Regions from separate parts of the Vibrio sp. JC009 genome, predicted to be linked through region 2. Evidence: riboswitches for the same ligand, from Rfam matches in the RefSeq annotation. Region 2 holds a riboswitch; each other region holds the start of a gene.

What was found. A riboswitch is a leader RNA that binds a small molecule or an ion and turns the genes downstream of it on or off. The one in region 2 is predicted to bind cobalamin.
Region 1: another riboswitch for cobalamin. It lies ahead of L3Q72_RS14240 (TonB-dependent receptor); the one in region 2 lies ahead of cbiM (cobalt transporter CbiM).
Region 3: another riboswitch for cobalamin. It lies ahead of L3Q72_RS17425 (cobalt-precorrin-5B (C(1))-methyltransferase); the one in region 2 lies ahead of cbiM (cobalt transporter CbiM).

The regions. Positions count from the first base shown of each region.
Region 1 is NZ_CP092106.1:3,182,525-3,190,202, forward strand. Features, by position in the region: rRNA gene L3Q72_RS14225 (16S ribosomal RNA) at 1-1,331, opposite strand, end outside; gene L3Q72_RS14230 (RNA-binding protein) at 1,874-2,317, shown strand; gene murI (glutamate racemase) at 2,286-3,095, opposite strand; gene L3Q72_RS14240 (TonB-dependent receptor) at 3,207-5,036, opposite strand; cobalamin riboswitch at 5,075-5,296, opposite strand; gene trmA (tRNA (uridine(54)-C5)-methyltransferase TrmA) at 5,458-6,567, shown strand; gene L3Q72_RS14250 (YijD family membrane protein) at 6,599-6,991, opposite strand; gene fabR (HTH-type transcriptional repressor FabR) at 6,981-7,616, opposite strand.
Region 2 is NZ_CP092106.1:1,159,745-1,167,422, forward strand. Features, by position in the region: gene L3Q72_RS05415 (hypothetical protein) at 1-1,189, shown strand, start outside; gene L3Q72_RS05420 (hypothetical protein) at 1,182-2,588, shown strand; gene L3Q72_RS05425 (hypothetical protein) at 2,588-3,154, shown strand; gene L3Q72_RS05430 (O-acetyl-ADP-ribose deacetylase) at 3,277-3,795, shown strand; cobalamin riboswitch at 4,379-4,516, shown strand; gene cbiM (cobalt transporter CbiM) at 4,607-5,203, shown strand; gene L3Q72_RS05440 (carboxypeptidase-like regulatory domain-containing protein) at 5,218-5,559, shown strand; gene L3Q72_RS05445 (energy-coupling factor transporter transmembrane component T) at 5,621-6,391, shown strand; gene L3Q72_RS05450 (ABC transporter ATP-binding protein) at 6,412-7,077, shown strand; gene L3Q72_RS05455 (sirohydrochlorin cobaltochelatase) at 7,094-7,678, shown strand, end outside.
Region 3 is NZ_CP092107.1:552,705-560,382, reverse strand. Features, by position in the region: gene L3Q72_RS17440 (MarR family transcriptional regulator) at 1-155, opposite strand, end outside; gene L3Q72_RS17435 (diguanylate cyclase) at 461-2,431, shown strand; gene L3Q72_RS17430 (Cof-type HAD-IIB family hydrolase) at 2,689-3,492, opposite strand; cobalamin riboswitch at 3,830-3,983, shown strand; gene L3Q72_RS17425 (cobalt-precorrin-5B (C(1))-methyltransferase) at 4,222-5,313, shown strand; gene L3Q72_RS17420 (precorrin-8X methylmutase) at 5,547-6,200, shown strand; gene cbiE (precorrin-6y C5,15-methyltransferase (decarboxylating) subunit CbiE) at 6,207-7,436, shown strand; gene cobI (precorrin-2 C(20)-methyltransferase) at 7,446-7,678, shown strand, end outside.

The DNA of each region.
Region 1 (7,678 bases), 1.3 Mb from region 2:
GTTGCAGACTCCAATCCGGACTACGACGCACTTTTTGGGATTCGCTAACTTTCGCAAGCTTGCCGCCCTCTGTATGCGCCATTGTAGCACGTGTGTAGCCCTACTCGTAAGGGCCATGATGACTTGACGTCGTCCCCACCTTCCTCCGGTTTATCACCGGCAGTCTCCCTGGAGTTCCCGACATTACTCGCTGGCAAACAAGGATAAGGGTTGCGCTCGTTGCGGGACTTAACCCAACATTTCACAACACGAGCTGACGACAGCCATGCAGCACCTGTCTCAGAGTTCCCGAAGGCACACTAAAATCTCTTCTAGCTTCTCTGGATGTCAAGAGTAGGTAAGGTTCTTCGCGTTGCATCGAATTAAACCACATGCTCCACCGCTTGTGCGGGCCCCCGTCAATTCATTTGAGTTTTAATCTTGCGACCGTACTCCCCAGGCGGTCTACTTAACGCGTTAGCTCCGAAAGCCACTCCTCAAGGGAACAACCTCCAAGTAGACATCGTTTACGGCGTGGACTACCAGGGTATCTAATCCTGTTTGCTCCCCACGCTTTCGCATCTGAGTGTCAGTATCTGTCCAGGGGGCCGCCTTCGCCACCGGTATTCCTTCAGATCTCTACGCATTTCACCGCTACACCTGAAATTCTACCCCCCTCTACAGTACTCTAGCTTGCCAGTTTCAAATGACCTTCCGAGGTTGAGCCCCGGGCTTTCACATCTGACTTAACAAACCACCTGCATGCGCTTTACGCCCAGTAATTCCGATTAACGCTCGCACCCTCCGTATTACCGCGGCTGCTGGCACGGAGTTAGCCGGTGCTTCTTCTGCAGCTAACGTCAAATAATAAGCGTATTAAACTTACTACCTTCCTCACTGCTGAAAGTGCTTTACAACCCGAAGGCCTTCTTCACACACGCGGCATGGCTGCATCAGGCTTGCGCCCATTGTGCAATATTCCCCACTGCTGCCTCCCGTAGGAGTCTGGACCGTGTCTCAGTTCCAGTGTGGCTGATCATCCTCTCAGACCAGCTAGAGATCGTCGCCTTGGTGAGCCTTTACCTCACCAACTAGCTAATCTCACTTAGGCGTATCCTATAGCGTGAGGCCCGAAGGTCCCCCACTTTACTCCGAAGAGGTTATGCGGTATTAGCCATCGTTTCCAATGGTTATCCCCCTCTACAGGGCAACTTCCTAAGCATTACTCACCCGTCCGCCGCTCGACGCCCATAAGCGCACCCGAAGGATTGTTTATGTCGTTTCCGCTCGACTTGCATGTGTTAGGCCTGCCGCCAGCGTTCAATCTGAGCCATGATCAAACTCTTCAATTTAAGATTTTGAGGCTCAATGAATACTGAAAACATTACTAATTACGTAATGTGAATTGACTGTGCCGAATGATTACTCATTCGTATTGGTCACTCAGTTCATTGAAACCAAATTGTTTCCGAAGAAACTATTTTGATTGTCATCAACGAGTGCCCACACAGATTGATAGGTTTATATTGTTAAAGAGCTATTTGACTTCGCCATTCCGGCTTGGTCAGGGCTGCGTATTCTACACTTCCCGACTTCCGAGTCAAGAACTTTTTTCAAATTCTTTTCTCTTCCCCGATTCCGTTGTGTGACCTGCGCCTCACTCCGTGTCGGTGATGCGGCATTATAGGGAGGAACTTTATTAACGCAAGATCTTTTTTTGATTTTTTTTCTGAATGCTGAAAAAGCAATCAATAGCCTGTTTATTGAATAAAATTTCAACATTTGAAGGACGTCACACCAATAGGTTGGAAATCAAAAGTAGATATACGTAAGATTCATATGTCTATTCTGTTAATAGCACTATTGTCTTTATTACTAAAAGTTGTATTCAGATATGAACTCAAAAAAAACTTTCTTTTTGCTTACTGCCTTAGCTGTTCTCGGCGCAGCGATTTTTCACCAGGTTCCAATTTCCCCTGCTCTATCTTTTGTGATTGGTGTTATTTCTGCCGCCTTTATCCTCAACCTTAATACATCAAGTAACTCCGTAAATAACGAAAGCCCGTCAACCAAAACACTTTATGTTGGTAACCTGCCTTATAAAGCGAACGAAGCTAATGTTCGGGAACTGTTTTCTGAGCATGGTGAAGTTTTCGCTGTACGTTTAATGAAAGATAAGCGCACAGGTAAAAGAAGGGGCTTTGGTTTTGTCGTAATGGCCAGCCAGGATGCTGATAAAGCTATTTCTGCACTTAACGACAATGATTATATGCAGCGCACTTTAAAAGTACGTATTGCAAATGATCCTAAACATCCGGATTCGGAAACGTCTCAATAGATTTAAAGTTAAGAAGCTTTACGGCTTTGTTCAGTGCGGTTTTGTCTCCCAAAGCCGCACTGCTGAATATTTTATATTCCCCGCTATAAGAATTTCCATCCAGCACATTAGTCAAAAGAGACTTCACTCTCCTTGCTATTGCTTCACCTGAGTCAATCAACATTACCTTTTGCTCAAATGCGAGATGAATTTCATCTTTAATTAGAGGGAAATGTGTACACCCCAATACTGCAACATCAATAGTATCTTTTATCGGAGCCAGAATATCTCGCAGTTCATTGATATCGACAGCTTTACCGCATAGCTTCTCTTCTGCTATATCCACTAACCTTGTCGACCCAAGAAGTTTGACTGGCTTATCGGGAGAAAAGTCGTTTATTAAGTTATGAGTGTACTCTCTCTTAACTGTCGCCGGAGTGGCAACAAGCCCGACAGCCCGGTTCGACAAAAGAGAAGCCGGCTTAATGGCAGGCACTACACCTACAACAGGTATGGTTAACAGCTCCCTTAATTTGGGAAGCACGATTGTGCTTGCTGTATTACAGGCTATGACAACCAGATCGATTTGTTCATCACGGACAAAGCGGCAAATCAGCTTTTCTACACGAAAAAGAAGAGTTTCACGAGAAAGCTCGCCATAGGGATAAGCGGCATTGTCAAACAGGTAGCTATATTCAAGGCCGGGTAATAGCTTTTGAATTTCCTTAAAGACGGATAATCCACCGACTCCTGAATCAAAGACCAAAACTTTTGCCGGACGACCTTGAAACTTCACCACAACTGACCACCTGAATACTGTTTGCGGCGATCATACTCTGAGAGAGCAAGTTAGCAAGCAAAAAGAAAACCGCACAAAGGCGGCTTTCTCTACTTTCAGGATAAGGGGTAATTAAAAGCTATATTCTATAGTTGCGTAGTAACTTCTTTCCTGAGTGTTGTAGTAATAGGTTTCACTTGGATTGGTGTCAGTGTTCGTACCAGTAGCCAGGGTATAATCCTCTTCCAACAGATTAGCAACCCGCCCTCTTAGTGTGAGAGAATCAAATATGTAGTAACTAACAGCAAAGTCTACCAGTGAATATGCTGACAGCTCTGTAGTACCGTTGCTATAGTCATACCTCTTACCCTGATATAAGTAGCTCAGATCTGCCTGCCAGTTATCTGCATAATAGGTCGCATTCCATTTTACATTTTCTTTCGCCCTTCTGGCCAACTGACGGTCATTCTCTTTATCTTCAGGGTCCATATATTCAAAACTGATGACATGGCTTACTGGTCCAGTATCAAACATAGCAGACAACTCAATACCCCGAATATCTACTTCCTGAACATTCTCGCCATTGGAAATCATGTTATCAATTTGAGTTATGTACCCGGCTATGCGCCAATCAAATAAATCCTGTTCCGCTTCTAGCGCTAATTCATAACTCTTGGACTCTTCCGGCTCCAGATCGCTATTACCATAATTCGGCCAATAAAGGGCGTTGAAGGTCGGAGCTTTAAAACCAGTGCCAGCATTTGCCGTCAGGCGATAACGAGTTAGAAACTGCCAGCCAGACCCTAACTGCCATGTTGTATTCTGCCCATAACGTTCATTGTCATCGTGTCTTAATGCACCTTCCAGCTGAACTGAGTCTATATTGGCAGCCGTATTGATATAAAATGCGGTATTCTTTCTGGAAGTTTCTTCATAAGCCGTAGTAGACTCCGACACATCATCTTTGTACCAATCAACACCTGCTCCAAAAGACCAGCTTTCGCTCACTCTGTACTGATTAGTGAATGCAAAGCTTGTCCGGTCTGTTTGATAAACACTGCTATATAAGTTGTCATCCAGATGATCTTGGTTCTGGCCAAACTCCAGCTTTGAAGTTAAGGCGTCGTTCTCAAACTGAATATTCGCAGCGATGTTATAGGAACGTTCATCCTGATAAATATCATCTACACCACCAAAATACGAATAACCTGAAGCATCATATTCCAGCTCACCTTCATGATACAGCGCCTGAATATCAGCACTTAAATTGTCGTTAAAGCTATATCCCAGAGTCGTAACAAAATCTTTGGACTTATAGCCATCATTATCCTCCTGGCCAGGAAGGTTTGTAGCAGAAAAGCCATCTGTACTAAGGCTATTAGCAGCAAAAGAAACGTGGAAGTCTTCATTTACTAACTTTGATAGAGATACTTGTCCTTGCTTATAGTTGTCACTACCCATAGTGCCACCAGCAATAACTTCCGAGCGGTGATGTTTCGTAATAACATTGATTACACCAGCAATAGCGTCAGAACCGTACATTGCTGCACGGGAGCCGCGTATATATTCAATACACTCGATGGCAAAAACAGGAATCGAAGCAAGTGATGCCGCTCCCGTAGTAGCACTACCAATACGTATCCCATCAATCAGATAAAGAACATGGTCAGACTCACTTCCCCGAACAAACACACTCTGCTGCTGACCATAGCCCCCGTTAGATGAGAGCTGGATCCCGGGCAATCGTCGTAAAACTTCTGTGATACTTTTAGCCTGAATGGCAACAATTTCATCTTTAGTAACAACTTCTACAGAAACCGTTGTACTTTCTAAGGACTGCTCAAACCGGTTCGCAGTAACCACAATAGTTTCAACATCCGAAGCCGCTTCCTGAGCCTGTGAAAAAGAAGCATAAGAAAAGAGCGATGCCGACACAGCAATCGCTAAAATAGATTTTTGCATTTTATTCCCTAAAATCGCGTAGTTAGTCAAGTGGCATGAGGTGCCACTATCCTGCTGGCAGGTCTTCGGACTCAAGAGCACGATATCAATCAATATCACCTTACATCTGACTTCCCACCCAACTTCTGAGCAGTGCCTGGCTTCTAACCTAAGATGTTCGTTCTCTATTACCGCTGCGCGTCAGTTCCGGAGTTACACCGGATTCCCTATTATTCGGACTGCAAATAATTTGCATCCGCACCAACTTCCGGACAAATACTAAAAATCAAAGGCAAAACTGTCCAGTGCTATTACTGACTAATTGGTAATATATTTTTCCCCTATGGCATAACTAAGCCTGATAACTTGTCAATGAATACTGGACATGTGCAGAGTATTGACTAAAATCTGCGCTCCCTGTGTGAATGCAAAAGGCAAGATAATGGCGACTCCTGAAATAAACCCTCAGACATATACCGAACAACTTGAAGAGAAGAAGCAACGCCTTTCCGGCATGTTCTCCCAATACAATGTTCCTGAGCTGGAAGTTTTCGAGTCACCGGAGAAACACTACCGCATGAGAGCAGAGTTTCGTGTATGGCATGAGGGTGATGATCTTTATTACGTCATGTTCAACCAGGAAACCCGCGAGAAATACCGCGTTGACCAGTTCCCTGCTGCCAGCAAGCTGATTAATGACCTGATGCCTGTGCTGATGGAATCAATGAAAGCGAACGATACGCTTCGCCGCAAACTGTTCCAGGTAGACTTTCTTTCAACGTTAAGTGGCGAGATCCTGGTGTCACTTCTGTACCACCGCCAGTTGGATGATGCGTGGACAGAAGAAGCCAAGACACTTAAAAGCAAACTGAATGATGAAGGCTTTAATCTGAACATCATTGGCCGTGCCCGTAAAATGAAGATCGTTCTGGACAGAGATTATGTTGTTGAACGCCTGAACGTAAATGGTGATACCTACATCTACCAGCAAGTTGAAAACAGCTTCACCCAGCCTAACGGGGAAGTGGCTCAGAAGATGCTGGAGTGGGCGATTGACTGTACCCAGGAGAGCAGCGGCGATCTTCTTGAACTGTACTGTGGCAACGGTAACTTCTCTCTGGCTCTGGCACAAAACTTCGAACGCGTTCTTGCAACGGAACTGGCCAAGCCTTCAGTTCAGTCCGCTCAGTACAATATCGCTGCCAATAAAATCGATAATGTTCAGATAATCCGTATGTCAGCAGAAGAGTTCACCGAGGCAATGGAAGGTAAGCGGGAGTTCCGACGCCTTAAAGATCAGGGAGTCGACCTGAAGAGCTACAACTGCAACACCATTTTTGTTGATCCGCCAAGAGCCGGTATGGATGTGGATACCTGTAAGATGGTTCAGGGTTATGAGCGCATTCTTTATATTTCCTGCAACCCGGAAACACTGAAAGAAAATCTGGATATTCTGGGTGAAACCCATGATGTAACCCGGTTTGCGCTCTTTGACCAGTTCCCGTACACCCACCATATGGAAGCGGGCGTTTTACTTGAGAGACGCAAATAAAAGAAAACGAGCCGCAAGGCTCGTTTTTTTATTATTGCTGTTCTTGCTGTTCCTGCTCTCTCTTTCTTACGTATCCGAGCTTTTTACCAACCCAAAGCATAAGAAGCATTGTCACGATAATGGCAAAGAAGTTAGAACCCGCTTCCGGGTACTGCGCCTTAACGAAAGCGGAATGACCAAACGCCCCTACAAAAAAGCAGGCTAAACCGATTAGCGGGATCTCTTCAGCTACCGGGCTTTTCAGATAGTCCTGATACAACATCTGCACGGCCAGAACCAGTGCGATGACAGGAAAGATTGAGAAGGCGATTTCAGTCATCGTCAGAGCCGACAGAAGTGCATTACCGCACATACCAGCAATGACCGCTAAAATAAGAGTCTTTCTTTCTGACTTTACATTGTAGGGAGTTGAGTCATTTGACATAGTTATATCCTGTTTTTTGTCTTTCACGTTCTTTTCTATACCAGTATGCACCTTTTGCAGTCATCCTCAACTGCATAACAAGGCGCTCTGTAAGTTCATCTCTTTCATGCTTATCCAGATCAAGCGCTTCTGCTCCCGAACTGAATACCAAAATTACTGAAGCTTCAGCCTGAACAACCGCCTCTTCGCGAGTCATTCCGGTACTGATCAAATATTCGGTCAATTCAGCAGAAAAATGTTGGATCTCCCTCGCAACTGCAGCTCTAAATTCTGCAGAAGTGCCGGAGCGCTCACGTAATAGCAAACGAAAAACGTTTGGGCTGCTTTCGATAAACTCCATAAAGGTCTCTACCGAAGTCCTAATCACGCTGCCTTCCTTCACAATACGCTGACGAGCCTGACGCATCAACTGACGAAGAAGTAACCCCCCTTCATCAACCATAGTCAATCCAAGCTCATCCATATCTTTGAAGTGACGATAAAAAGAGGTAGGTGCTATACCCGCTTCTCTCGCAACCTCTCTGAGACTCAGATTAGAAAAACTGCGATCTGCACTTAACTGACTAAAGGCAGCATCTATTAAAGAGCGACGAGTTTTCTCTTTCTGCTGTGCCCGAATTCCCATTTTTATTTCTTTACTGTTCATTGTTATAAGCCATATTCAGCCCATTACTATAGCGCGAATTC
Region 2 (7,678 bases):
GATTGGAAACAAGCAGCAGGAACTGGTAAGGCAGCTTGAAAGCCAGCAGGAGGTTTTAGAGCAGGAGCTGCAAGCCTACAACGAACAAGAGCTGAAGGTAGCTGAACTTAAGTCCGGACTGGAGCAACTGAATCATTATCAGCTCTTAGCTAAAGCTCAGCTTGAAGCTCACGGTTTACCAAGCAGCAACTTTTCTGTGCTGCCAAACCCATCACTTGAACTTAGTAAAGAGGGTTTAGATTCCCGTATCGCCAGCTTGCAGTTAAAGCGTGAAGCGCGAACCGATCTGGTTGAAAAAATCCAGGACTTTGTCCGTAATCAGGTACTGGAGAATGATGATCAGTTGATGAGGTCCTATGTTGAGGATGAGTTGCTGGAACATGCGTTCGAACAGTTGCAGTCCCGCTATCAGGGGCTGGAAGAAGAGTTTGATATACTGCGTAAAAACTTCGTTGAGCATAAGCATTCTATTCACAGCATCATTAACGAGCTGAAAAATAACAGGGAAATGGTTCGTCAGTTTGAGCAGAGCATTAACCGTGCGTTTGCCGGAGTGACGATCAATGATCTGGCTCAGGTAGAAGCTCAGATTAAGGTTGAAGCGAGATTCAGTGATCTGGTGGGAGAGATTGAACATCTGGACACTCACTCAGATCAAAAGGCCTCAGAGCAGTTTATTGAACGTTTGAAAGCCTTCAGTCATAAGTTCTTCCCCGACGGAAAAGCTGCGCTGTTAACCATGGAGCAGATTGTGGCAGGTATTGCCTACCGGGTGAAAAAGCAGGGGCAGACCGGGTGGGAGAGTAAGTCGCAATCTACCTCAACCATTATGCTGATTAATCTGAAGCTGGTTGAAATCCTGCTTAGTCGCCTAAGAAACAAGGCTTGTACCACTCATTTCCCATTGATTATTGACGAAGGTGCCTCTGTCGATAGTTCGCAGTTTGATTGGTTGCTGCCGAACCTAAAGCAAGCGGGATTCAGGGTGCTTAGTGCATCGACGAACTCTGCATCCAGCGAAATTATCTTTAAATTCGGTCAGCATTTCCGCCTGGATGCCATGCGCACTGCCACCCCATATCATGCGGCCCGGACTATAGCCTTTACCGGTATGCCGGAGAGCTTTGTGGTGAAAGGCAGTACTCTGGACAGAGAGCAACTGGATATGTTTGGAGAGGAAGATGAGTGATCAACGACTTCTGACCATACCGACATTTGCCATTATGCTTGAGCACCATACCGTTATGCGTGATGTCATTCGTGAGATGGATGAAGCGGGTGAGCCTTATGTGCGTGAAGCTAAATTTGTGGGCAGGCTGCACCATTATATGCAGGGTCAGAGCAAGGAGAAGCGTAAACAGCTGCGCACCGCCTTCTCGACAGATAACCTGCTTTCAGCGCATATTCTGGTGGATAAAGATGAGTTTGGTGGGGAGAGCCGGCTTATTTTTGACCGTTCGGTCATTGGTGTATTCCGGCTGTTTGACCGTAGCCTGTTTCAGGATTTAACCGATGTGGCGTTGAAAACTCAACTGGGCGGCATACGTCTGCTGCTTGGTCAGCTTGAATCGGGCTCGCTCTTGTTTAGCGATGTAGAGCTTGATTACAAAGAGCTGATAGACGAGCTGTTTCATCGCTTGAGTGAACTGCTGAACAGTATCCGTCTGAATCTGGTTAAAATGCAGATGATTAATCAGGAGCTGAGTGAAGCCAGTGAGCAGGCCGCTAAGGCCGATAATTCCAGGGCGTTTTCTGTTCTTCAGCGCGAATCCATCGAAAAAATATCTCACCTGTTGTCCCGGCATATTTTGCCGACACGCCAGTTTCTGGATGAAAAGAGCCGTTTGAAAGATGGCCCTAACCTGTTCGAATGTCTGCAAGGTTTGCGCCGTCTGTTTGAAAAGCATCAGGATCACCAACGCGCAACAGCAATGCTGAGGTATGAAGTGAGTTTTAACAGCTTTCATTCTCAGATCAGTAAGGTTTCGCATTCGGTCGATCAGTTTTTAGCCCGTTCCAAAAAACGCCTTAAACAGTTTAACGCGATTGAAAATGCATTTGCTGAACTTTCAGAAGCATTGGATGCGACTCGTCACAACCTCAAGCGCAGACAGATTGACGGTCAGTTTGCCCGTGACAACGGAGCCTTTATGGGCTTAATGCAGCAGCCAAGGCCGAAGGTTCTGCGTATCAGCAGCTCTGAAGCTTATCTGAACAATGTGGTGAGTGATATTGAAGCCAGAGTGTCCGATCAGAATCTGTTTAAACAGAACCAGAATGTGGAGCTGGTTAGCTCCAAAGATGATTCCACCGAGCGCAGACTGGAGCGCGCAGAGCAGATTTATAATCTGGTCAGGCAGATGCAAATGACAGAGTATCAGGATCTGACGCTGGCCTTGCAGCGCCGGTTAAAAGAACATCTTCCGGGGTATCATTTTGTTGATCTGTTAGAAGGGCTCAACTTTGTGCTGCGCAGCAATGAGATGCTAGACGGGCATGCAGTAAAAGTGACCAACTTCCAGCGCCGCCTGGTACAGGATGAAACCGTTTATCTTTATCGTAGAATTCGAACTGAGAGAGTGAAGTAATGAATACGGCTTTTTCACAAATCAATATGGCAAAAAGCCAGCAGATATACGCCACCTTTGTGAACGGTAAGGTGATAACAAAGCAGGTGTACGATATCTACCAGCAGGCTTTTACAGACAGCCCCCTCTACACAGAGCTGTACACAAATCTTGATCACTTTACCCAGCTCTACCTGCACATTGGCTACAACCTTAACTTTAATGTTGAAGGTGAGTTTTTCTATATTAGCCGCAGTGAAGCCGAGGAAGATGCGGATACCAACGCAACTAAGATCCAGGCGATGTTATTGATCATTGCGCGCTACTGGGTAGACAAAGGTTTTGACCTTGACGATCTGGCAACGCCTGTCATTGGCCTGGGCCGAACTGCTCTTGAAGAAATTGCAGAGCAAACTATTTACAATGATATCCGTCAGGCTATTGGAATAGAAAACTGGGATAAGGCAATAGCCTATCTTGCTGACAGGAACTTCTTATATCTATGCGGTGATAAGCATTATGTTCTGAGCTCCGCAGGTATGCACTTTTTGAATTTGCATGTGGAGAAGTATTCCGAAGAGCTTTGATGTATTCAACTAGTATTTGATTGCTGGTAGTTTCATTGGTTTTCGCCGCGGTTATATGTCGGAACAAACCTCCGTTCATGACTAAACTAAATATATCAGTTGCATTCCGACCGGAGGAAGCCATGACCAATATCCGAATTCTTCAGGGGGACATTACCCGCGCAAGTGTCAGCGCGATTGTGAATGCTGCAAACTCCAGAATGCTGGGGGGAGGCGGTGTTGATGGTGCCATTCACCGGGCGGCGGGACCTAAGCTGCTTGAGGCCTGCTATCAGGTTCCGGAAGTGAATGGGGTGCGTTGTCCGGCTGGAGAGGCTCGGATCACTCCGGCGGGTGATCTGAATGCCGATTATGTGATTCATACTGTCGGGCCGATATATCATTCCGATCCGTCTCCGGCAGAAACTCTGGCTTCGGCTTACCGCTCTTCACTGTATCTGGCTCTGGAAAATGGGTGTGATTCTGTTGCATTTCCGGCTATTTCCTGTGGGGTGTATGGTTATCCGCTGCATGAGGCGGCTCAGATTTCTCTGGATGTTTGCAGGGAGTCTAAGTTTAAGGATATCGATATTTATTTTTATCTTTTTGATCATGAGATTAATCAGGTTTGGCAGAAAGCCTACGGTTATTCGGATGAGTAGATAGAAGAAGTCGCCACAACTACTCGTTTCATTTTTAGCTAAACAGTTCGTCATTCCCATGAAAATGGGAATCTGCTCAAGGCGTGTTGTAGAGTAAAAGGTTATTGCGGACTCTACAGCACCCAGCTTCGCTTTTTTTATGCTATTTTCCAGTGAGATCCACCTGCCTAGCCACTTCTATTAAGCGTATCTTGCTTGCTCTAGTCTCTATTGTAGTGTGGAAATCTGTATCCCATTCAACTGACTAAATCTGCGCCTTTCCCATCTGGTATGTCAGTCGGTAATTCAGTATCTTGGTTAATAGATAATCATGATGATTACCAGGCGGAGCCAAGGGAGGGCGTATGTATACCATTCAAATGATGATTTGGGTATTGCTGCAGATGTGGGCGATCCTGTTCCTAAAGGAATTGCTGTTTGCGCCAATATCGACTGAAGAAGAGTGATCAGCCATCCATTTATTGGCAATAAATATCTATAGAACGGCGAGTATTTATCAGCTCAATCAGATTTATCAATACGCAAATCTGCCGTTACTTCAAAATTGATCGCAATCAATTGTGACCAGAAATCGGTGTGCGATACTCCACAGACTTTATCTAGTGAGCCTTTGGGCTGAAAGTGAATCAGGTGAGAGTCCTGGACTGTACCCGCAACTGTAAATAGCATCGCCACTAACGAATGCCATAAGTCAGAACCTGCTAGATGTGAATTCATATTGCTTACGATCTGGGCGGGAGCACTCAGAAGTGGTTTCTGATAATTTCTCAAACTCTTCCCAGCGCAGTTCAGATATTTTGTCGGGGAAGATATGCATATTGTAGATGGCGTACTAAGTATGCCGGTTCTGGCTGCCGGAGCCGCAATCACTATTGGCGGATCATATCTCGGTCTGCGCCAGCTCACTGACAGCAAGATCCCACAGGCAGCAGTACTTGCAGCATGTTTCTTTGTGGCTTCTCTGGTTCATATTCCCATCGGGCCTTCCAGTGTTCACCTTATATTTAACGGATTGATCGGTCTTCTGTTGGGCTGGAGTGCTTTTCCCGTAGTTTTGATTGGTCTTGTTCTTCAGGCTGTATTCTTTGGCTTTGGTGGAATCCTGGTGCTTGGCGTCAACACCATGAATATTGCCGTTCCGGCGGTTTTAGTTGGTGTGCTTCTCAGACCTTATATGGATAAATGGTCACCTTCAGTGGTTGGCTTTCTGGCTGGCTTTGGCTCGGTATTTCTTACCAGCCTGATGGTTGCACTGGTGCTTGTACTGTCCGGTGATGTATTTATGAATAGTGCTTCTCTGGTTATTATCGCCCACTTGCCGCTGGCTGCACTGGAAGGTGTGATTTTCGCGTTTACATTAAAATTGCTTAAGAAAAGTCGCCCGGAACTAATGAGTGTCCGGGGTTAAGAGAGTTGTAGAAAATGACTAAGTTATTATCAAAATTTGCCGGTTTAATGCTTCTTATTTTATGTACTCTAAGTGTGAGTTTATCGGCTTATGCTCACAAGATCCGTATGTCTGTGTATCCGGAAGAAAGTTATATCGAAGGTGAGGTTTATTTTGTTGGCGGTGCTAATCCAGCCGGGGCTGGCGTTAAAGTTCAGCTATTGAAAGACGGTAAAGTTGTCGGTACGGCAGTTGCTGATGAAGAAGGCTTCTTTACCATAGATCCTGTAGTGCCGGATTCCTATTCAGTTCGTGGCGATGGTGGTCAGGGCCACGTTGCTTACTATGAACTATGCACGATATTCTTGGCGGGATAGGCTATATCCTTGGCCTGTTCGGGCTTCTGGTTCTGGTCAGAAACAGAAAAACGGCACAGGCATGATAGAAGGGGTTTTATCAGGCAACGTAAAAGCGGGCAGTGCTGAGTATGGACTAGCACATACCCGGATCCTGCTGGCGATATTTATGATCGTCGCTATTGTGCTGTCTGCTAATCCGCTCTCTTTTGCTGGTTACTTTATTCTTGCCTGTCTGCTCTGGCTGAAAAGTCCTATGGGCTTTGCCACTGGCCTGAAGCGCCTGCTTATTATCGATAGCGTTGTACTGCTTACCATTTTGCCTCTGCCTTTCAATTACGTCGGCGATCAGGTGATTCACTGGGGGCCTCTGGTACTTTCAGAGCCGGGAGTGGTTAAGGCGCAGGAGATCTTTTTCAAAGCTTCGCTTTCCGCCATGCTAATGATGACGCAGTGCAGCGGTATTTCCGGACTGGAACTGACTAAAGCGCTTTGTGTGCTCAGAGTGCCGACTAAGTTTATTCTGCTGCTGCAGTTTAGTATCCGCTATATCAGTGTGATGCAGCAGGAGATAGCAAGCATCCGCTCTGGAATGAAAGCACGCGGTCTGGGATGCGGCCCAAGGTTACATGTCTGGCGCAGCTACGGCTATATGTTTGGTATGCTGTTGGTAAGAGCGCTGGCACGGGCAGACCGTATCTGGCTTGCCATGAAGTGTCGTGGATACAGTGGTCATTTTCCCGTATCAAAAGGAGAACAGAGCCAGTTATTTGATCGCTCAGCAATGTTATTTCTGTTCCTGACGCTGGTGGTTTTCTCGATGGATATTTTGGCTGTCTGGCCCGTTAGATAGTGATTTTTGGAAAAGATTAAGTGAATAAACTGATAGAGCTGAAAGGTATCTCCTACCAGCGTTCAAACGGACAACAGTGTGCCGACGCATTAGACTTTTCCCTGAGCAAAGGGGACAGGGTCGCCATTACCGGCAGTAACGGCAGCGGAAAGAGTACGCTTTTACAGATAATTCTCGGACTGCTTCAGGATGTGAAAGGTGAAGTGATTCTGTTCGGGAATAGCTGCAAGTCGGATAAAGAGTTTGCAAAGTTCCGCACCCGGTTAGGTCTGGTGTTTCAGGACCCGGATGATCAGCTGTTTTCTCCTACGGTGATAGAAGATGTCTGCTTTGGCCCCATCAATCAGGGGTACAACCAGAAAGAAGCGGAAGAGATGTCGATGAAAACCCTCAAAGATCTGGGTATTGAGCATCTGGCTCACAGCGTAAGTTACCGCCTTTCCGGCGGTCAGAAAAGACTTGCTGCACTGGCGAGTGTGCTGGTAATGAAGCCGGAAGTGCTGTTGCTTGATGAGCCCACCAACGGCCTTGATGACAAAAACTACCAGCTGTTTATCGACATAGTAAACCGGGTAAATTTGCCTATTATTCTTGTCAGCCATGACGAGAAACTTCGCAAAACGCTGACTGATACGGAATATCGTCTGCACGAAGGAAAACTGATTTTAGAACAACAACCGGCCTAAAGCTGAGAGAGAAAAAATGAAAAGATTAAGACATTACACTCAGGGAACCGCGATAGTACTGAGTTGCTTTGGCTCAGTGGTTGAACAGAAACGTTACAACGAACTGCAGCGCAAAGTGGAAGAGCGCTATCCGAACTGCGAAGTGAGAATCGCTGTGAGTTCGCGCATGGTAACCAAAAAGCTGGCAGCAAGCGGTGAAGAGTATCTGAACCTGCCGTCTGTGCTTGCGGCGCTGGATCTGGAAGGCTATCAGCGCATTCTGGTGGTTTCCTGCTATCTGTTCCCGACAGATGAACATAAGCAGGTAGAGTTGATTGTTGAGGGTTTCCGAAACTTCTCGCTTTCCGCTATCGAATACACTCCGGCGATTATTCACCATACGCACAGAGCGAATGATCTGCTTTCTGCGCTAAACGGACGCTTTGAAACCGGCAGTGATATTAACCTGTTTATCCATCACGGTGCACCATATCTGGACAACGCCGGGCATCAGGCAATCAGCTACTGCGATACTCTGCTTTCACAGCTTTCAGAGAAAAACATCTCCTGTTCACTGGAAGGCGCAATGCCGTTCGATCTGCTTGTAACGGCTCTGAAGAGA
Region 3 (7,678 bases), on a different replicon from region 2:
TCTTTTTGCGAACTCATAGGATTGTCGTAAACAGCCAGCAGTACCTTCTCCTGGGTAAGATTCAAACTGCCATCTGAATGTATAGGTGCGCTTCTTCTGAAAAGCATTTTATTTAATAAAATTACAGACTTAAGAACTTTAGTCCAATCTTGCATGGTTACAACCTTTTAAGTTACACACTTTAGTTGAAAATGAAACTATTTTATTTTCAAATATAAGTTCAATTAACCAGTGAGTCAACCGGTCTAATGTGGCTCAGGGGTGTTTGCTCCCTGCGTCAGTCAGGAAGATAAACCGGTTATGAAACATCTTTGTGAACAATATGTATTAAATATGTTTATTGACTTAAGTCATGTGTGCCAATTTTTAGCTTATGCTATATTGCTGCTATTGAATATCTAACAGCATCAGTTGACTAAGAATAATAAGTAAAATCAGAGTCAGCTCAGACACAGTAGCGATGTCCATCGAAAAAAAATATAAATCCATCAAGCACGATATTTTCAAAAGCAGTTTTATTTTATCACTTGTCATTCTTATCCTTCTTGGTGGTGCTCTTGCCCAAATCCTCTACAAATCGGGAATGGATGCCGCCCGCAGCTCGATAAAGCAAAGAAATTATGCGGTGAGCTATTTTATCGATGGCTATTTCTCTGAAATAAAAAGCGTGGTTGAAATGCTGGCGGACAATCCTCTGGTCCGTCATGGCGCTGACTTGGACGCTGAGCAAGAGCAGGAAGTCATCGAATTGTACAGAGCCGTTGCGAAGCGGCACCGCTATGTCTCGTATTTGTATTCAGGTTATGAAACGAATAAGGCTGAGCTAATCATTGATGGCTTCACACTGCCAGAAGATTACGACGCGACCATAAGGCCATGGTACGTTGCGGCAGTGGAGGCACAGCCTGAGCTCTCCACAGGGTTGCCTTATCATGAAATAACCACTCATGAATGGTTACTCTCTACGGGTAAGGTGCTTTATAACCAGGACAAAAAAGTCACAGGTGTAATTGCAGCGGACAGCTCCATTGAAGTGTTAATGGAACAGTTAGCTAAACGAGGCGATATCTATCACTCTTCCTACAGCTATGTGATCAACCCGGAAGGAATCATCATCCTTCACCACGACCCTAAAATTATAGGGAAGAACATTTCAGAATTAATCACTGAAAATCTGAGCTTCAGCGATGAAGAAGGCTATTTATCTTATGTTTTGGATGGCATAAACAAAATCGCCTATTTTAGTCACACCTATGAAGCTGACTGGGTTGTCGTCACTGTGGTGGAACGGGCTGAAATTCTCAGTGGTATTATTTTTAACATCGGGCTCTATGTTCTGCTGGCCTTAGTGGTATCCGTTTTACTTGGATTAGCTCAGAGTCACACCTTAAGTGAGAAGTTTAGTACGCCACTAATCAGGTTAAAGAGTAAGGTGACCTCCGTTGTTCAGGGTGACTGGAAGAGCGAAACCATCTCCCAATATCCGAATAATGAAATCGGCATAATCTCCCGGGAAATCGATAAGTTAACAACGGATGAGTGGTATGCAAAATCTCAGGAACTAAAACTTGCGGCGAGTGTGTTTACTCATGCCCGTGAAGGTATCGTCATCACCGATGCGAACGCAAACATACTGGATGTGAATGAGACATTTTCACTAATCACCGGCTATACGCGTGAAGAGGCAATAGGCCAGAATCCGGGTATATTAAAATCCGGTAAGCACGATAAACAGTTTTATGAGAATCTGTGGGGCTCCCTGCTTACAGAGCATTACTGGTCAGGAGAAATCTGGAATAAAAGCAAATATGGCGACTTATACGCTGAGTTGCTCACCATTAGTGCAGTAACGAATAACAGAGGCGAGATTCAGAACTATGTTGCTATTTTCTCAAATATCACACCGATGAAGGAACACCAGCAGCAACTGGAAAAGATCGCTCATTACGACTTTATCACCCAGCTACCGAATCGCTTGCTGCTAACCGACAGATTGAAGTTGTCTATCAAACAGTATGAAAGAACCCGGCAGATGTTTGCTGTGGTTTACCTTGATTTGGATGGTTTTAAGGCCATTAATGACACTTATGGGCATGATGCGGGTGATAAGGTGCTGTCAAGAATTGCAGGCCTTATGAGTCATTGCATACGCGAAGGCGATACCCTTGCCCGTGTCGGGGGAGATGAGTTTGTTGCCATCCTGGCGAACATAAATGAAGCTGAAGATTATGAAAGTATCGTCAAACGGCTTTTAAAGTCAGCAATGATGCCGATGCAGCTAGGAGAGGCAAGAGTACAGACTTCGGTGAGCATCGGGGTATCTCTGTATCCAAAAGATGGAGCCAGTGCTGAAGAGCTTATTCAGCGAGCGGATGAAGCCATGTATATGGCGAAACAGGCTGGTAAGAACCGGTATGCTCTCTATAAATAGCATACTTTCTTTATGCAATAAAAACGTCAAATCATTCACCACGCCCTCGTTCCTATGCTCCTGCGTGGGAATGCATGCCGCGGCTGAAAACATCTACGTAAAACACTAAAAGAGCAGAAAATAAGTTCCGTGAAAGTTTATACTCAGCTGGTAACTTTGAGTCTGATATGCATTCCCACGGAGGACCGTGGGAACGAGATTTTTGCATAACTATTCAAGATTGAATCTGATGCTATAAGTCCTGAAACGGCTATAAATTATGCGTTATTCAGATGAGCACGAATAACCTGTAACACGCCGCCCTCGTTGTTACCCGGAGCAGAAAAACGGGCGTATTTTTTCACGCCTTCATGCGCGTTTTCTACGGCGTAGGAGTGATAGCTGGACTGAAGCATTTCCACATCATTGAAGTAATCACCAAAACTCATGGTTTCGTTATAACCGAAATTCAGCCTTTCCTGCAGGTTTTCGATGGCCGCTCCCTTTGAAGCCTCGGAATTCATAATATCCAGCCAGACACGGGCACTGATGACGACTTTATGATCATGGCCAAACATCTGGTTGATGCCTGGATAGACCTTCTCTTCGGTACCATCAAAATGGCAGATGGCGACTTTGATAAATTCATCTTCTACAGTCAGAAGATCTTCTACATAATGGCAGCGTTCATAGTATTTACTGAACTCTTCCAATGCATCCGCTGCCTGAGTTTCGATATAAGCTGACTGCTTTCCGCACAGAACGATATGCGCTCCTTCAATGGAACGGGCATGATTGATAATGTTGTTGATGTTTTCCTGCCCCATAGTGCAGCTATAAAGCTCCTGGCCTTTATGCATTACCATGGTGCCGTTTTCAGCAATAAACATCATTCGGTCTTTGATTGGTTCAAAGGTCTTTAACAGGCTGTAGTACTGACGGCCAGAGGCGGCAGCGAAGATGATGTTGTTTTCTTCAAGCTGTTCATATAGCCCGAAAAATGCAGGATCCAGTTTTCCCTTTTCATCTAAAAGCGTACCGTCCATATCCGCTGCGATAAATTTAATGTTGTCTGAGCTCACTGATAACTACCTTAAAATGCCTGACAAGTTCTGATTCGGTGAAGGAGTATATGTGTTTGAAGTCACAAAATATAGGCTTTTACGCTTATATCATGTGTGATTTCGTTGCATTTCAGGCAGATTGTATCCGTGATCTATGTCACTATAATGAAGTGGTGTAAATGTATCGGTATTTTTGCGCTTGTTAGCTGTTGATTTTAAAAAGTCACGCTTTATCAATATGTTGCTTTTGTAAATTAAAGGACTTATTTATCGATTTGCCTATTTTTCAAAGGGCGATATTTATCTATTGTCTAAAATTGATAAGCGTCAAAATTATTAGTAATGCCATATGAGAGACTTCCTCAACTTATTTAGTACCAGATAGCGTCTGCTATCTTAGTGAATCAGGTGAAAATCCTGGGCTGTACCCGCAACTGTAAGCGAATAAATTACCGGCAAATTGAGGCCGGATTCGTAAGCCAGAACCTGCTAAATAGAACATATTTTATAAAGACTGGGCGGGATCACTCAGCATTGCTTTTCTATGATTCCCGCCAAATTGTTCTCGTAACTTAAAACCAGTCTTTACCGTCTTACGTCATTTTCGTGATGATGAAGACGAACTTGAATTCCTGCTCCGTCGTCATTCCCGGGATGACGGCGGTGGTTGGCTTTGGAGTGATATAAGTGGCGTGTTTCGTGAGCGCGAAGCGACGACAAAAATGAGTTATATGGATTGGAAATTAAGTGGGTAAGTTAAAGCGTTCAAAGCACAATGAAGAATTGCGCCACGGTTATACGACAGGTGCATGTGCTGCGGCAGCTGCAAGGGCTGCGGTGAGAATGCTTATTCAGCAGACTCCTTTTTCACATATCGAAATACAGCTGCCAAACCGGGACTTTGTCACCTTTGAACTCTGCCGTCTTGAGGGAGCAGAAGAGGTGACTGCAGGCATCATTAAAGATGCCGGTGATGATCCGGATTGCACACATGGTTTAGAGATTCAGTGCAGCGCCAGACGTATAAGCGAGCCGGGTATTTTCCTTAAAGGCGGAAAAGGCGTAGCCACAGTGACTTTGCCGGGACTGGAACTACCTGTGGGAGAACCAGCCATTAACCCGGTGCCGAGAGCCAATATTTTAGAAATGGCAAAGCTGGAATGGCAGAAAGCAGATGAACAAACAGGGCTGGAACTGACCATTTCAGTTCCCGGCGGTGAAAAAGCGGCGAAAGAGACCATTAGTGAAAGACTCGGGCTTATCGGTGGCATCTCGATTCTGGGAACCCGGGGTACGGTTAAGCCGTTTTCGACCTCTGCTTATGCGGCATCGGTAAGGCAGTCGGTTCAGATTGCCAGGGCCAATGGCTCTGAGCACCTTGTATTAACCACAGGCGGACGCTCAGAAAAGGCGGCTATGGCTTTGCTTCCTGACCTGCCGGATATGGCCTTTATCCAGGCAGGTGATTTTATTGGTGTCGGTTTGCGGGCTTCGAAACGCTACAGTGTAACGCGTGTTACGCTGGTGACCATGATTGGCAAAATGGGCAAGCTGGTTTCAGGGCGAATGATGACTCATGTTTCCGGCCATGCAATTGACTTTCAGCGCCTGAGTGAGCTTGCGAAAGAGGAAGGCTTGTCTGCGTCTTTGTGCGGTGAGATAACTTGTGCAAATACCGGACGGCATGTGCTGAATTTGGTACGTGACAATAATGAACAGAGTTTTCTTAACCGTTTATGCAGGGAAACTCAGGCACATGCCAATCGCTATACCGCGGATGCGCTGGAAATTGATGTGATTTTGATTGATTTTGATGGGAAGGAGTTGGCTCGCAGCTAATTCCTTCCATATATAGTCATTTCAACAGTCGTCGTCATTCCCGTGAAAACGGGAATCTGATTAAGGCGCGTTGTAAGGTATAAGGTTATTTGTAGCTCTACAGCGCACAGACAGTAGATCCCGGATAAAAGCTTCGCAATTTCCGGGATGACGAAAGTAGACGGCTTTGAAGTGACGAGAATTAAGGGATTCGGCTAAGACGAAACCTAAAACAGTATTCAGGTGGAAAAACAATGGAAAAAATGAAGCAGATGACCCGTCAGGGGCAGGTAATTGAAAATGACTCGTTTTCGATTATCGATCAGGAAATCCACCAGTTTCATGGCGGTCATAACTTCGATGAAAAACAGTGGCCTGTGGTAAGAAGAGCAATCCATACCACGGGTGATTTTGAGTTTGCCAAACTATTTCACTTTAGTGAAGGTGCGGTGGAAGCCGGTATCGAGGCGATTAAGTCAGGTTGCCCGATTGTCAGTGATGTCACCATGATCACCAGCGGCCTGAGTGCGCAGCGACTGGCGGTGAACAACAACAGCGTGCATTGCTTTATCAGCGATGAAGAAGTGATAGCCATAGCCAAAGAGAAGGGTGAAACCCGCGCAATCTGGGCGATGCGTAAAGCGCGTGATTCAGGTCTGCTGGATGGCGCGATTATTGGTGTGGGTAATGCGCCTACCGCTCTGTATGAAGTACTGCGTATGGTTGAAGCCGGTGAAATAAAACCGGCGCTGATTGTCGGCATTCCTGTGGGCTTTGTTAAGGCAGAAGAGTCAAAAGACGAATTGATGCAGCAGTCAAAGGTGCCATATATCGCCAGTGCAGGGCGTAAAGGCGGCAGTCCGATTGTGGTTTCGACTATTCACGCACTTATGTACCAGACGGTGTAAATAACGATGACGAGTATAACGGTTGTTGGTGTTCCTGAAGATGGTTGCGTTAGCCTGACCAGCAAGGCAGTGAACGCTGTTGCGGCTGCGCGCGTAGTGGCAGGGCATCCGCGCCATCTTGAATGGTTTCCTCAGTTTGAAGGCCTGTTTCTGGATATGAGTCAGGGCTTTTCTGACTGGCTGAGTGAAGTGATTGACGAAAGCGAAGAGGGCGGTGTGGTTGTGCTGGCGTCGGGCGATCCTCTGTTCTTTGGTATTGGCAGTACTCTGTTAAAGAAAATGCCGGTGGACGAGCTTAGCTTTATTCCCACTCATAGCTCTGCGCAACTGGCCTTTTCAAGGCTGGGTATCCCATGGTCGGAGAGTCGCTTTATTTCCTGCCATGGCCGTAAGCTGGCGGGTTTGGTGGCTAAGATGCAGCAGGGTAATTTGTTTGCCATTCTTACCGACAGCAAAAACACGCCACAGATTGTCGCTGCACATATGAAGCAGTTCAGTGAAACCGGCTGGAAGCTCAGCGTTTGCGAGCAGCTTGGTGGCACGGAAGAAACCATCAGAACTTTCAGCGTAGAAGAACTGGCTGAGAGTGATACCGGATTTGACCCGCTCAACATTCTGGTGGCTCAGAGGGAAAATCAGGCTCTGTGGGGCGGGCACGGTCAGTTTTCTTCTGACCAAAGCTACCTGAAACGTATGCCGAAAAACGGCCTGATCACCAAGCAGTCGATCCGTCATCTTGCTCTCACCAGTATGCGGATTCAGTCAGATGATACCGTCTGGGATATAGGCACAGGCTCAGGTTCGGTTGCCATTGAGTCCGCAAAGTTTGCTAACAATGGCCAGGTATATGCCGTGGAGTGTAATGAAGAGTGCTTTGAAAGTATTCAGGCAAATATTTTTGCCCATGGCACTGATAATGTTGAACTGATTAAAGGCAAGGCTCCTGAGGCCCTGTCGGAACTGGAAAAGCCAGACGCCATATTTGTCGGCGGCAGCAGAGGTGCGATGGAATCTATTCTTTCTTACTGTCTGGATTCACTAAAGAGTGGCGGCCGTCTTGTGGTTTCGGCTGTCACTATGGATACGGTGGCGGAAGTCTACCAGTGGGCGAAGCAGAACGACGTCAGCTTTGATGCTCAGATGGTTAACGTATCCAGCACTCAACCGCTTGCTCATTATCTTCGCTATCAGGCGGAGAACCCGATTCATTTATTCACAATAACAAAAACTGTGTAGGAGAAATTCATGGACAATAATAACTTAGGTCAGCTATACGCAGTTGGTGTTGGTACAGGAGACAGCGAACTGCTTACTCTTAAAGCGGCTCGCCTGATAGCAGAAGCCGATGTGGTTGCTATCCCTGAAAAAAACAAAGGCAAAGCCGATTCATTTGCATGGGAAATCGTAACCGGGGCACTATCAGAAGAAGAGATTTCCGGTGAGCGTCTGTTTTTGCATTTTCCTATGACCCGAGACGC